2 regions of the Companilactobacillus muriivasis genome follow, and region 1 is predicted to be linked to the other one. Evidence: a T-box and tRNA genes for the amino acid it is inferred to sense, from the RefSeq annotation. Region 1 holds a T-box; the other holds one or more tRNA genes.
The links. A T-box is a leader RNA that pairs with one kind of tRNA and senses whether it is charged. The one in region 1 lies ahead of asnS (asparagine--tRNA ligase), so its partner is inferred to be a tRNA-Asn.
Positions count from the first base shown of each region.

Region 1 (7,463 bases):
TAAGATGGACCATTTAAGTCATGAAGAGGTGTATCAGGATAAAGAAAAAAATCAATATATTAACTTTAATCAAGCATTCTCTGTTTTAAATGATAAATCAAAGGAATTAGCTGGAAGAACTCCAGATACAAGTCTTAAAAATAGTGATTTGGGAGATCAAAATAAAAGAACTATTGATATTTCAAAATATGAAGAGGATGGAAAGCATGAAATTGTAATTAATTTGGCACCTGAAGTTTTGACATTGAATCGACCTTTAAATATTAATGATTTAATCGATGACAAATCTGGAACAACAATCATCATTAATGTTGATACTAATGGAGTAAAAAAATATGTTATGAGTTCGGAAATTAATCTGAATTATATGGGAAAAAATGGTAGCAGACCGAATCAAGTTACAGAGTTTTTTGAAGATAATAATTTACTATGGAATTTCTATGATAGTACTGCCAAAGATATGTTGTATAGGGGTGAAGTTGTTGTGGATCAAAGATTTTCAGGGAGTGTACTAGCCCCTGAAGCTACAATTACTGCAGAAAAAAATTTGGATGGAAATATCGTTGCTTCTAGAGTAAATATCAAAGCCCAAAGTCACAGATGGGATTTACAGGATACTAATGAAATTGAAGAGGAAGATATTGAAGTTCCAGGTGTTGAAACTCCAGATCCGCCAGATAAAGAAAATCCGGATCCACCGGAACCAGAAAATCCAGAGCCACAGCCTGAACCTGAACCAGAGCCAGAGCCAGAGCCAGAGCCAGAACCAGAGCCAGAACCAGATCCGGAACCACAACCCGAACCAGAAACACCTGACCCAGAAGATATTCCAGAAGTTCCAAACACACCAGATCCAGAGCTACCAGATTTACCAAACCTAGAAATCCCCGAGCCAGAACCAGAAGTAGATCCCGGTTTAACGCCAGAAACAGATTCATCAGCTGAAAGTCCATATATTGAAGAAGTTGATGAGAATGCAAATCCAAACAATCCTTTAATGGAGCCGGTAGTTGAAAGCATTGCCAGTCAAGATGCTCCATTGCCAAAGGAAAGTGCTGGAGAAATGATTACTAACGATACTAGTGACTCAAGTAGCTCATTACCAAAAACCTCGAATCGTGATACATTCAGATTCTTGGGAATGATTTTTGGAGTACTGTTAGCAATGTTTGGTTTTAAACGTAAAAAGAAGAAGGTAGATGTTGATTAAAAATAAAGGCCTTTCGCAGTCACTGCAAAAGGTCTTTTTTTGATGGAATAGTTTTTAAAACTAAATTTAATTTTTCATTCAATGACAGCGTTCCATCAATCACTAAATCAGCATCATTACTGACAAATTTATCATGATCAACAAAGATAGGGCGAGCAAAGTCGAGATAAGTTCTCATCCATGACATAATTTCATCAGTTGATTTATCTTGATAGTCGCGGGTAATCTGACGAGCCAAACAAATATCCAATGGAGTTTTAATATAAATCACTTTATCAATAAACGGCTTCAAAGTTTTATTCTTATATCCGAAAGGAAAATCAATCAGGATAAATGGATAATGATTATTAACTTTCTTCAAATCTGCCATTAAAGCACTAATGTCGTATTGATTAACTGCATCCTTTACTGGTGTATCAATTGGTGGCGCTGATGGAAGGGCATCAATATTATAATCGTCAAAAGAAATCACGAAACTATTTAATTTTTTATTTAGGGCATTGATTAAAGTTGTTTTACCACCACCTGTAACACCGCTAACAACGACAACATAACTAGATTTCAAATAATCATCTCATTTAATTTTTGAGTTGATTATATAGCTAATGGAAAAAAATAACACCCACAAAGGGATGTTATTAAGAATTGACTCGTTGACGTTCTGTTTGCATGTGCGTATCTGCCAACAATAATGTGTATGAGTTAACGCCGAAGAAAGCGATAATTACCATCAAGCCAGTTAGGAAAAATCCCAGGAACATGAATCCTAATCCTAGCAATAATCCAAAGACTGCGAAACAACGCATCATATTTTTTGAAATTGTTACCAAACTCTGTTCACTCTTAAAAGCATAGTGATAAATTGTATCAATTTTTTCAACGCGATTGTCGATTGGTTCAGCTTTATGAACTGCCAAAGTTAATTGATATGGTTCAAAGTCATCAACGATGCTGTCTTCGCCATACTCATCCGTGACAACCTTTTTATAGTTACCGCCGGCAATTGAAAGTGTAGGGTACGAATCTTGTGCTAAGGCCATTTTAAGACCCTTAGTCAAAGGAATTGTCCCAATATTAATGATTTTGGAATTCCAGAATCGTGCCAAGACGTAAACTGTGTTGTTAGTAACGTGCAAGTCGACGTCAGCAAGATCCAAATTCTCAAGTTGATAAATTTGAAAGATAAATTTATTCTTCAATATTTGTTTATTATTCAAACCCTCATAAATATCCTTCGGGTTAACATCGTGTACGTAATTGATATATTGTTCAATGAATGTTTTTGAATCAGCAGATAAATTGATATTTTTATTAATTAAGATAGTCATATTTCCCCCAAAAGATGTAACAACTAAACCCAGTATAACAAAAATGTATGCGCTTTTGTGGAAATCTATGAAAACGTTTTAGTTTATTCACTAATGCGGTGATTTAACCAATTTATTAATAATGTACTTATAATATTTTGCTGTTTCGCGTTGCTGATAGATGCAGCATTATCGCCAGACTGCTTGCCGTAGCTACCAAAGCCACCATGATTACCACCAGAAATCTGTTCATAAATAGTATTATTTGGCAGTAATTTTTTAGCTTTTTTATAATTGGTATAGTTTAAAACTCCGTCATTTGTTCCAGTTAGTGAGATAATTGGTACTTTTATTTCATGTAAATCACCTTTTTTTTCAGGATAACTTGCTAAAAGGAAGACTCCTTTGAGCTTTTTTGAATGATTTTTGGCATAACGACAAGCCATCGTGCCACCTAGGGAATGACCGCCGATAACGTAATCGGAATTGCCTTGTACCTTGGCTGCTGCATTAGCATTTAAGACAGCTAAGTCGAGTAGAAAACGAACGATATAAACGCTGTAACCCGCTTGTGCCACCTTGTTAGCCCAGATACTGTAACTCTTGGGATCAACTAAAGCACCCGGGTAAAAGATGACTTTAGGCTTGCTGTCATCACCAGAAAACTTGATGGTATTGTCTATAATCGTACTATTTTCCGCCGCAGAATTGGCTGCCGTGGATGGTTGATACTCCTTATTTTTGACCACAGCAAGCATGATTAACACCAGTGCGAGAAGTGTAATGACAATGCCAAGTAGCCATTTTACTGATTTTTTCATAATTTAAACCCCGATCCTAAAATATCTATATAAAAACGTATGTGTTAGTTGATAATCTGATACTAATGTTTCGTTGTCTAAAGTAATCTGGCTATAAATATATTTGTATACTTTTACATTCAATTTTTACCGGATTAACTAGTCGGAAGAGCTGGGAAATATTTGTGTGCCGTGGTAGTGGTATAAGGACGGGAAATTTTTCCCGTCCTTATACCACCGGGCGTGTTTGGAGACTTGACGAACTGTATCAAGGCTTCAAACCGAGGTTCGAGACCGTACTTTGGCTCGGGCCGTACCGCACAGCTAGTGAATATTTCCCAGCTCTGGAGACGGGATCACCATACGTATATCAATATTGTACTTTACAACCTGTATAAAAATATGCTACATTTAAGAAAATTAATATGTTTTAGATATTAAAAGAAGGAGTACTATATACTTTATCCACAGGGAGTCAAGGGTAGTGAGAGCTTGGCGTGTCGGTATATACGAAAAACATCTTTGTTCTTCTAGCTGAAATTTCGAGAGTAGGTTTAGACGTCAACCAGTACGTTACAATTGGCAAGTATTTAATGTACTTTGAGGTGTTTTTTTATAAAAAACTTGGGTGGTACCGCGGAAAGATCTTTCGTCCCTTTTATTGGGGATGGAGGATCTTTTTTTCGTCTATAGTATTCCGAGAATATAAGGAGAAATCAATGCAAAACGTTTTAGTTAAAGATTTATACAAAAAAGAATTTGCTGACGGTGACCAAATCACTGTTTCTGGTTGGATTCGTACAATCAGAGGTTCAAAACGAGTTGGCTTTATTGAATTAAATGACGGTTCATTCTTTAAGAATGTTCAAGTTGTTATGACTAGCGATATGGAAAATTACGCTGAAGTTGTTAAGTTCCCAATCAGTACAACTATCAAGGTTGTTGGTGAATTGGCACTAACTCCTAAGGCACAACAACCTTTCGAAATTCACGCTACTGAAATTATTGAAGAAGGTGCTTCTGACGCCGATTATCCATTACAAAAGAAGGCTCACTCATACGAATTTATGAGATCAATTGCCCATTTGCGTCCTAGAACTAACACATTCTATTCAGTATTCCGTATCCGTTCACTAGCTGCTTTTGCTATCCACGAATACCTGCAACAACACGATTTCGTTTATGTTCACACACCAATCATCACTAGTTCTGATGCCGAAGGTGCCGGTGAAATGTTTGAAGTAACAACTTTGGACATGAACAACGTACCTAAGACAGACGATGGCAAAGTTGATTACAGTGAAGACTTCTTTAGAAAAGAAACTAACCTAACAGTTAGTGGACAACTGGAAGTTGAACCATTTGCTTTGGCATTTAGAAACGTTTATACATTCGGTCCTACATTTAGAGCTGAAAACTCACATACTGGTCGTCACGCATCTGAATTCTGGATGATTGAACCAGAAATGGCTTTCGCTGACTTGAAAGATGAAATGGATTGTTCAGAAGAGTTGTTGAAGTATGTTATTAACTACGTTATGGATCATGCTAAAGAAGAATTAGATTTCTTGAACGAAAACGTTGATAATACTTTGATTGACCGTTTGAAAGCTACAGCTGGCGAAGAATTTGCCCATGTAACTTATACTGACGCTATCGATATTTTGGAAAAAGCAACAGATGTTGAATTCGAAGTTAAACCTTACTGGGGACTTGACTTAGATTCAGAACATGAACGTTACTTATCAGAAAAAGTTTACAAGAAGCCAGTATTTATTACTGACTATCCAAAGGAATTCAAGGCATTCTACATGCGTGCTAATGAAGATGGCAAGACCGTTGCTGCAGCTGACTTGTTAGTTCCCGAAATCGGTGAATTAATTGGTGGTTCACAACGTGAGGAACGTCTTGATAAGCTAGAAGCAAGAATGGCTGAACTTGATATGAACGAAGACGACTACAAGTGGTACTTAGAATTACGTAAGTATGGTGGTACAGTTCACTCAGGTTTCGGTATTGGATTTGAAAGATTGATCATGTACATCACAGGTATGGAAAATATCAGAGATGTCATTGCTTATCCTAGAACACCAGGTAATGCTGAGTTTTAGAGAGTGGAGCAAGCCCGGGAATTTCCGAGCATTTGCATGACTTCACGAATTATCCGCAGAACTTTGCGGATGATTTGGGAAGTTAGGCAAAGCGGAAGAAATTGGCTTGTGGAACTCGTTTCAGTTAGAGAGCAGAACAAGGGAGGTCAGCTCCTGAGCGGAGGGAGTTGCCCTTGTGTAGCTCGTTTTAGAGCCACTGCCAATATATAATTATCAAATAGCTATCGAATTTAAAATATTCGATAGCTATTTTTTTATATTGACAAATAATACATCCTAATACATAATACTTTGTATAACGAGGTATAAAATGAATACACAATTAAAAAAGGGATTATTAGATATTTGCGTATTAGCCGAGCTAGAACGGAAGGAATCATATGGGTATGCCATTATCAATGATTTGGCACCGTTGATTGAAGTATCTGAATCAACATTGTATCCAATTTTAAAGCGACTTCTGGCGAAAAAGGCGATTACGACTAAAAGCAAAATTCACAATAATCGTGTGCGAAAATATTATCAAATAACTGATGTTGGTCGGCAGGAAATTGCTGAATTTGTTGGCGAATGGGGTCAAGTTGAAAAAATTATTGGTTTTATAAAAGGGGCAGAGATTGATGAATAAACAAATTTTTTTAAAGACATTAAAAAAGCAATTACAAAAATTTGGTGTTAAGAATGCTGATGATTATCTCGATTATTATTCAGAATATTTGGATGATTTAATTGAAAATGGTGCTACTGAAACTGAGGCGGTTGAAAAGGTCGGTGGGGTCAAAAAAGTATTGGTAGAAATTATTTCAGACAATGATGTTGAAATACCACAGACGAGTGATCGTTTGAAGAGTGCGTTGTTGATTGGATCATTGCCAGTTTGGGGACCACTTTTGTTGGCAGCATACTTAGTGCCAGTCCTTTTATTATTTGCAGTTTTACTCATTGCCGTAAGTTTCGTTATCGCTGGTGGATGGATACTGGTTGGTAGTTTCGTCGTAATGTTTAAAGTAGGCTTGCTATACGGTGGTTTTCAACTCGGCATCGGCTTATTATTCTTAGGTGGCTCATTATTGGTAGAACAACTTTTTGTGTATTTAACTCAGAAACTTTTCAATTTTAATAGATATCTATTTAGAAAATTTAATGTTAGGAGAATTAAAAATGGACTTGTTAAAAATTAATTCAAAAATTATTTTTTGGGGAACAATTCTTATCATAGTTGGAATTGTACTTGTGTTAGCAACACTATTCAGTCTGAACTTTGATATCAGTGCTTTAATTGGCCATGGTGGTAGCTGGTATGCTCCGATTAAATGGAACTAAGATAGCAAAAAAGGTTTCGTAAGTATAATTCAAACTTACGAAACCTTTATTTTATTTCAAATATTTATCTTTCTCAGCCAAAATCTTTCTAACATCGTCAGTAGATTTAGTATCCATCATCGCATTTCTCAAGTCAGTTGCTCCCAATTCTGGACGAGCATAAATCTTGAAGAAACGCTTGAGTGAAGGGAAACGTGGCATGTCATAATGCTTAGAAAAATCATCAAAGAGGTTTAACTGCATTTGTAGCAAATCCAATAATTCATCTAGTGAATGTTTCTTTGGTTCTTTTTCAAAAGCAAATGGATTAGCGAAAACACCACGACCAATCATGATGCCATCCAATCCGGGATGCTGTTTCGCTAGTTTCAAACCAGCTTGATAGTCCGAAATGTCACCGTTGATTTGAATCAAAGTTTCTGGCGCAATTTCATCACGCATTTTAATCATGTCGTCAATTACTTCGAGGTGAGCAGGAACTTTACTCATTTCCATTTTAGTACGCAAATGAACAGTTAAGACGTCAACGTGTTGCTCTAATAGGAAAGGAATCCAATCTTTGAATTCTTCAACTTTACTGTAACCAAGTCGAGTTTTGGCACTGACAGCCAGATCAGAAGTTTTAGCAGCTGCAATCACTTCTTGAGCCCATTGATGATTTCTGATTAAGTCGCTGCCACCATGATTTTTAATGACAGTCCCATCAGGACAG
Region 1 is NZ_BTTQ01000002.1:70,911-78,373, forward strand. It holds gene AAA923_RS03155 (collagen-binding domain-containing protein) at 1-1,210, shown strand, start outside; gene AAA923_RS03160 (nucleoside/nucleotide kinase family protein) at 1,230-1,775, opposite strand; gene AAA923_RS03165 (hypothetical protein) at 1,849-2,538, opposite strand; gene AAA923_RS03170 (alpha/beta hydrolase) at 2,622-3,338, opposite strand; T-box leader at 3,745-3,977, shown strand; gene asnS (asparagine--tRNA ligase) at 4,037-5,428, shown strand; gene AAA923_RS03180 (PadR family transcriptional regulator) at 5,739-6,056, shown strand; gene AAA923_RS03185 (DUF1700 domain-containing protein) at 6,049-6,609, shown strand; gene AAA923_RS03190 (hypothetical protein) at 6,590-6,751, shown strand; gene AAA923_RS03195 (tRNA dihydrouridine synthase) at 6,803-7,463, opposite strand, start outside.

Region 2 (7,463 bases), on a different contig from region 1:
ATTGGGGATGATTCGGCTATTTTTTTATTTCAGAGAGCGAAGACAGGGCGGTTAGCTCCTGAGCATTTTCGTAGTTATGTGGATTGCACGCCGAACTTTGCGGGCGATGCACATAACTATGAAAAGCGGAAGGAGTTGCCCTGTCGTAGCTCGTTTTAGAGCCACTGCCTATATAATTCAGGCAAGCTTATAGAATCATAAGTAACGCATTAACAAAAAACAACAAGGGAGAGAAAAAACACATGTTAGACATCAAACTAATCAGAAAAGATCCTGATTTTATCAAGAACAAACTATCATCACGTGGCGTAACAGCTGACGAAATCGATGAATTACTTTCATACGATGAAAAACGTCGTGATTTACTTGTTCAAACTGAAACTTTAAAGAAGAAGCGTAACGATGTTTCTCAAGGTATCGCTACTAAGAAACGTAATAAAGAAGACGCTAGTGACGAAATTGCTGCTATGAAACAAGTCGGTGCTGATATCAAGAAAATCGATGCTGAACTTGAAGAAGCAGAAGGCAAAATGAACTATATCTTAGTTCGTCTACCTAACATTCCTGATGATTCAGTTCCTGTTGGCCCTGACGACAGCACAAATGTTGAAATCAGAAAAGTCGGCGCTATTCCTACAGAAGGTTTCAAGCCTCGTCATCACTGGGATATCGGTGAAGAACTAGGTATCTTGGACTTTGAACAAGCTACTAAAGTTGCTGGTTCACGTTTCGTTTACTATATCGGAATGGGTGCTCGTCTAGAACGTGCTGTTTATAACTTCATGTTGGATCAACACCAAAAGGAAGGTTACACAGAAGTAATCCCTCCATACTTGGTTAACAACAACGCCATGTTTGGTACAAGTCAATTCCCTAAGTTTACTGAAGATGTTTATACCGTTACAGTTGACGAAAATCCTTTGACATTGATTCCTACAGCCGAAGTTCCTTTGACAAACTACTTTGCTGACAAGATTTTGGATGAAAAAGATTTGCCTAAGTATGTTACAGCTTTGACACCATGCTTCCGTTCTGAAGCAGGTTCAGCTGGTCGTGATACTCGTGGTTTGATCAGAATGCACCAATTTAATAAGGTTGAAATGGTTAAAGTTTCAAAACCTGAAGAATCATACAATGAACTAGAAAAATTAACTGCTAATGCAGAAAACATTTTGAAACAATTGGGACTTCCATATCACGTTATCGTGCTTTCAAGTGGGGATGCCAGTTTCAGTTCAGCTAAGACTTATGACCTTGAAGTTTGGATGCCTGCCCAAGACAAGTATCGTGAAGTTTCAAGTTGTTCTAACTGTCTTGATTTCCAAGCTCGTCGTGCTCACATTAGATATCGTGACGAAAATGGTAAGACTAAGTTGGCTCACACATTGAATGGTTCAGGTCTTGCTGCTGGTCGTACTGTTGCCGCAATCCTTGAAAATTATCAAAACGAAGACGGTTCTGTAACTATTCCTGATGTATTGGTTCCATACATGGGTGGCGTAACAAAAATTACTAAAGAAAATGCCAAATAGTTATTGACCTCAAGTCTATAAATTGATAAAATTTAATAGTTCTGTTAAAGAGCTGTTAAATTATTCCGGTTTAGCTCAGTTGGTAGAGCACCTGACTGTTAATCAGGTTGTCGTCAGTTCGAGTCTGACAACCGGAGTTGAAAATACTTAGGATTTACCTAGGTGTCAAATAAATTACATCTAGTTTCTAGTTCATAGGAATTAGGTGTAATTTTTTTATTAAGCCGTGTTAGCTCAGTTGGTAGAGCATCGGTATCGTAAACCGGCGGTCACAGGTTCGACTCCTGCACACGGCATATTGAGTGGTTTAAAGAAAATCAAAGAAGAGCTAAAAGCTGATACAGAGGCTTTTAGCTCTTTTTGTTTTGAAGAAAAATAGAGAAATTTGAAGTTACTTTGCACAAATTTTGCACGGCACACGTATTTTGATGTTGGAATAATAACCGTGCAAAATAATTCTCGTAATCCATGCCCAACAAGGTATCCGTGAATAAAAAAATTATTTAAAAATATCTCTTGCCTTGAAGTCGACTCAAAGGTTTAGTATTTGGTTATCGAATTTCGAAGGGATGTTTTAAATATGATTAAAGATAAAGTTGTTTTAATTACAGGTGCTTCATCTGGTATTGGAGCCGCAACAGCTAAACTATTGGCAAGTAAAGGTGCAAAATTAGTTTTAGGTGCTCGTCGTGAGGACAAGCTTCAACAATTGGTTAAAGAAATTGAATCAGACGGTGGAACTGCCGTTTATCAAACAATCGATGTGACTGATGCAGAAGCTAATAAAAAAATTGTTCAATTTGCTAAGGATACTTTTGGTAAGCTGGATGTTATCTTTTTGAATGCTGGATTGATGCCTAACTCACCATTATCTGAATTGAAGACCGATGAGTGGAATAGCATGGTTGACGTTAATATCAAAGGTGTCCTCAATGGAATCGCAGCAGTTTTGCCAACATTCAAAGCACAAAAATCTGGTCATGTTATAACAACATCGTCAGTTGCTGGTCTCAAAGCCTATCCAGGTGGTGCAGTTTATGGTGCTACTAAGTGGGCTGTCCGTGATTTAATGGAAGTTTTGAGAATGGAATCTGCTCAAGAAAACAGTCATATCCGTACAGCAACAATTTATCCGGCAGCTATTAAGACTGAATTGTTATCTACTACGACTGACAAGAAAACTTTGAAGGGTGCTCAAGCTCTTTATGATGAATATGAAATTAGTCCTGAGCGTGTAGCCAATGTGATTGCTTTTGCGATTGACCAACCGGCCGATACAAATGTTAGTGAGTTTACAGTAGGTCCAACCGACCAACCATGGTAAAATGTGGTCATTATGAGAATAAAAGAAGTTTCTGCTAAATTTAATATTCCAGCTGATACATTACGTTATTGGGAACGTGAGGGTGCCATTCCTCCAGTAAGCCGCAATGAAGCAGGCTATCGAGACTATGATGAAGAAGATCTTGAATGGATTAATTTTGCCAAGTGTATGCGTGATGCTGGAGTAAGTATTGAATATTTAATCGAATATATCACGTTATTCAAACAGGGTGATGCTACGCTCGAGGCGAGAAAAGACTTGTTGCGTGAACAATTGGATACGATTGCTAAACGTCTCCATGAAATTCAGCATACTTATGATCTTATTAAAGATAAGTCTGAACACTATGAGACTCACGTTGAAGGTTATCATGGAAAGTTATTGAAGTAAGCTTTTGTGTTTCAAAAGATAAGGCAACATGATAGTATTATTTCGAAGTTACTATTAATTGATAGAATTTCACTCCGAGTGTTACTGCAATAACACTCAACTAGCATTAGTCATTTAAATTTCTCCTCTCTCATTCGATGTTTTTCCAGAAATGGCTCTCGATTGAGGGAGGGGGCTTTTTTATGCGCACAACAAATTATACTTTGATTCGATTATTCATTACACTAATACGAAAGAGGTCTTTATTATGAAAATGCCTGCATATAATTTAAAACAGCCACTATCTAAAAATGACTTGATTAAATCTACATCGAAAAAAGATTTTGCAAAGAAATTATTTAATGATAAAGATGAGATTAAAAAGAATACAAACGAAATTCTAAATAATCCGAAAATTTCATCTGTAGTAAAAAGACTCTCAAAAATTTAATTATTTGAAATTTACCTAATTCTATTATTTGTAGGATTAGGTCTTTTTATTTTTTGAAATGATAATTGAACAATCACTAACTCTAAAATTCGAACAAAAAAGCCACCCACAAGTGGATAGCTAATTGTTTTAAGTTCGTTTTAAGTTCATCAATACCATCGATATTATGACATAGCCAGTGAATCATTGATTGGGCCTGATGGTTATCAATCGTGCTTGAATCAAAGTTTATAACTTACGAAAGATTGGCAAACTCTTCCATTATGTCCTCCATGGAAACGGTCTTCTTGTCGTCTTTAATCCAACGTTTGTGGGCTAAGTCAGCAGTTTGCCGATCGTATTCATCTTCCAGTTTTTTATTCGCAAAACTTTGATCCAAAATAGGCCTAATATCGTCAAAATATAAGCATCAGTGCGATTTATAATTTATTGTTGCATTTATCAAATAATAGATTATCTAAATTTAGTTGATTTTTAGGAAATACAGTTCGAATACATGAAATAGTTTGGCAATGCTGTTATAATGTACTTGCTAATGGTTATAGATACATTTTAGATAATGAAATATGATACAAACTCCCAGGAGAAACGCGTAGCGTTTCTCTTTTTTCTTGTCCTCAAAGGGTTTAACTAGAAGTTGAAGTAGCTTTATACTTAGTCCAGTAGGTAAAATATATTTGATGATTTTTCGTATGACGTGGATCATCAAAGTAGAATTTGTCATAAGTTTAAATAAAAATAGTTTTCTTTATGAATGATTGGCACAGATTAACACAATTTAGTCATATTTATAAAGATACCTTTTTATAAAGTGATTTTAAGTAATTATGTTAAGATTAATATCGTCTTGTATAAATTAATTTATATTAACGAAAGGACATCTGTGAATATACGGGTGATTGGTATTTTTTAATTGATAAATACACGTAAAATTGAGCGCAATTTATTGGTAGCCAGCGCCACGTTAGTCGGTTTGAGTGCTGGTATGATGGCGGAAACCAATGTTAAAGCGGATCCAACATCCGGTTCAGGTAATAAAGCAGTCGTTGTTGCAGATGATCCAGATAAAGAAGTTGTCGAGGATGATTCTGAAAGTGATAGTACTTCAGGCGATTCCGATGATTCTTCTAGCGTTGGTAAACAAACTGGTGATTCTGTTGAGTCAAAGACTGAGGATGAAAGTACATCTGATACTCAAGCTGGAAATACTGTTGGTGGTAATTCAGATACCCAAGATAAAAGTGTTTCAGAGTCTGATACTGGGGATGAAGAATCTGGAGATGATTCTGATGCCGCAATGGATAAGGGCTCTCAAGAAGAGAATTCAACTTTGGATGTCACGAAGACTGATGATACTGATAAATCAATTGATGTAGCGGATAACAAAGTCCAAGAGGATACTGACGAAACATCTGATTTCAGCTTTAGCAAAGATGCTAATGGTTATTACACTGTAACTGGATATACCGGTGCGGCTCAAAAGGCTGCTAATGGTGGAGTTGCTCCCAAGTATTCAACGGATATTACGATTCCGGATACTTACAATGGGCAACCAGTTATCGCAATTGGTGATAATGCTTTTAATAATGACGGCAGTAGCAATGATAACTTGTCGATCGTGGACGGCTTGACTTCGGTTACTCTGGGTAATAATTTGCAGTGGATTTCACAGGGTGCTTTTAAAGGGAACAAGTTGACTTCAGTTAGTTTTCCCAATGGTATTTGGTCGATTGGTGATAATGCGTTTGAGGATAACAGGTTGACGGATGTTGATTTGAATCAGGTTGCTCAAATTAATGATTCTGCTTTTAAAGATAATGATATTGATAAATTAGTTATTCCTGATAAAACAACTGATATTGCCAATGAAGCTTTTGAAAATAATCAAATAACTGAATTAACTTTGGGTAAAAGTCTTAAAAATATTAATACTTCAGTTTTTGAAAATAATCAAATTGGTGGAGTCATAACATTACCTGAGAATCTAACAGGATTAGGAGACCATGCGTTTACTAATAACAAAATCACAGGAGTTAACTTTAATGATAAGTTGACGGTACTTAATACTGGGGTTTTCGAGAATAACGAAATTACTGATCAACTGACATTGCCTGATCAGATAGTACAAATGGGTGATCATGCTTTTGCCAACAATAAAATTACTGGTCTGAAATTGAATAATAAGATAACAGTGCTAAATACTGGAGTTTTTGAAAATAACGAAATTACTGGTGAATTGACGTTACCAGACCAGATATCACAAATGGGTGACCAAGCGTTTGCTAATAATAAACTTACTAGTGTAAAGTTAAGCAATTCGCTAACTAGATTGAATACTGCAGTTTTTGAAAATAATGATTTGCAGGGTACTTTGACGTTGCCAGATAATATAAATTATATTGGTGACAATTCGTTTTCTAATAATAAACTTACTGGTTTAGTAATAAATTCTAAGGCCATAACGATTGGTACATCTTCATTTCAGGACAATAAATTGGCCAATACATTAGTTGTTCCAGCGAGTGTGACTAATGTTGGTGAAAGGGCATTTGAAGGTAATAGTTTAACTAGAGTAGATTTCAATGGCCATCTTGATAATTTAGGTAATGATGCTTTTAAAGGCAATGATTTACAAATTATTAATAATAGTAAAAATATCAGTACGATTGGTGATGGGGCGTTCGCTGATCAAGGCGGTTTACAAGTAGATTCATATGCGACTTATACACAGGCATTGGGGATCAAAACAGCAATCGAGAAAAAGCTAAATTTGGTGGACAAAGATTTAGCAGGATTAAATTTTTCGCTTGATGGGACTCAACTAACCTATAATGAATATTACGATGCATTAACTCTTCCAGAAAAATATCAGGGAGAAAACGTAACGATTGAAGTTACTATGAATTCTGGCGGTCAAGATACTGGCTGGTATGGAATTAATAGACTTGAACTTCATCTCACCAAGGAAATGGTCACAGCTGATGTCACGATTCCAAGTAATTTGGCCACTAATCCCGTTGTAAAAGGCGTTACTGGTCAAGTCGGCACACATGTAAAAGTTGATGTCCCTGAAGTCGACGGATATGATTCATTTGAACCAACTCAAGTTGATGCAATAGTAAATGACGATACAATCGCGACTACCGATCAGGTAACGTATACTAAAAAAGCTCCAAGTACTAGCGGAGACACTGATAAGCCGGATTCTGGCGAACCGACAAAGCCCATTAAGCCTGATAAACCAGATAATCCAGAAACACCGGACAAACCAGGCAATCCATCAACTCCAGTTGAACCAAGTAATCCAGGTACTGGCTCAGATGATGGTAGTAAAACTGAGCCAACTGAGCCTACAAATCCAGTTAAACCTGTTGATCCGACAACACCAACAGAACCATCTACACCAAGTGAACCTTCAGGCAATCCAGATAACTCGGGGAGCTCTGACAATTCTGGTAATTCTAAGGATAATTCATCTTCGAATAGCGACTTCGGTTCCAATAACTCAGGAGTTATCAATATTGGTCAGAATCTAATAAAGGCTGCTCCTAAAAGCGGGAGTTATACACAATCTGATAAAAAATATAATTATAATCAATCATTGAATACAGATAACCCAGTATCACGGGCACTTCTGAACCAAAGCAATGCAATTAATAAAGTTAATGCATCAACAATTTCAACTGGTTCAAAATTGCCTCAAACAAGTGATAAAACTAATAATCTAGCATGGTTAGGTACGACAATGTTAGGAATTATTGGTTGGTTTGGTTTTAAACGTAAAGAG
Region 2 is NZ_BTTQ01000011.1:17,272-24,734, forward strand. It holds gene serS (serine--tRNA ligase) at 243-1,532, shown strand; tRNA gene AAA923_RS11080 (tRNA-Asn) at 1,597-1,669, shown strand; tRNA gene AAA923_RS11085 (tRNA-Thr) at 1,756-1,828, shown strand; gene AAA923_RS11090 (SDR family oxidoreductase) at 2,113-2,856, shown strand; gene AAA923_RS11095 (MerR family transcriptional regulator) at 2,869-3,246, shown strand; gene AAA923_RS11100 (hypothetical protein) at 3,494-3,676, shown strand; gene AAA923_RS12345 (DUF6290 family protein) at 3,912-4,055, opposite strand; gene AAA923_RS11105 (leucine-rich repeat protein) at 4,590-7,463, shown strand, end outside.
Region 2: it encodes a tRNA-Asn, which carries the amino acid that the T-box ahead of asnS (asparagine--tRNA ligase) is inferred to sense. The anticodon was not compared.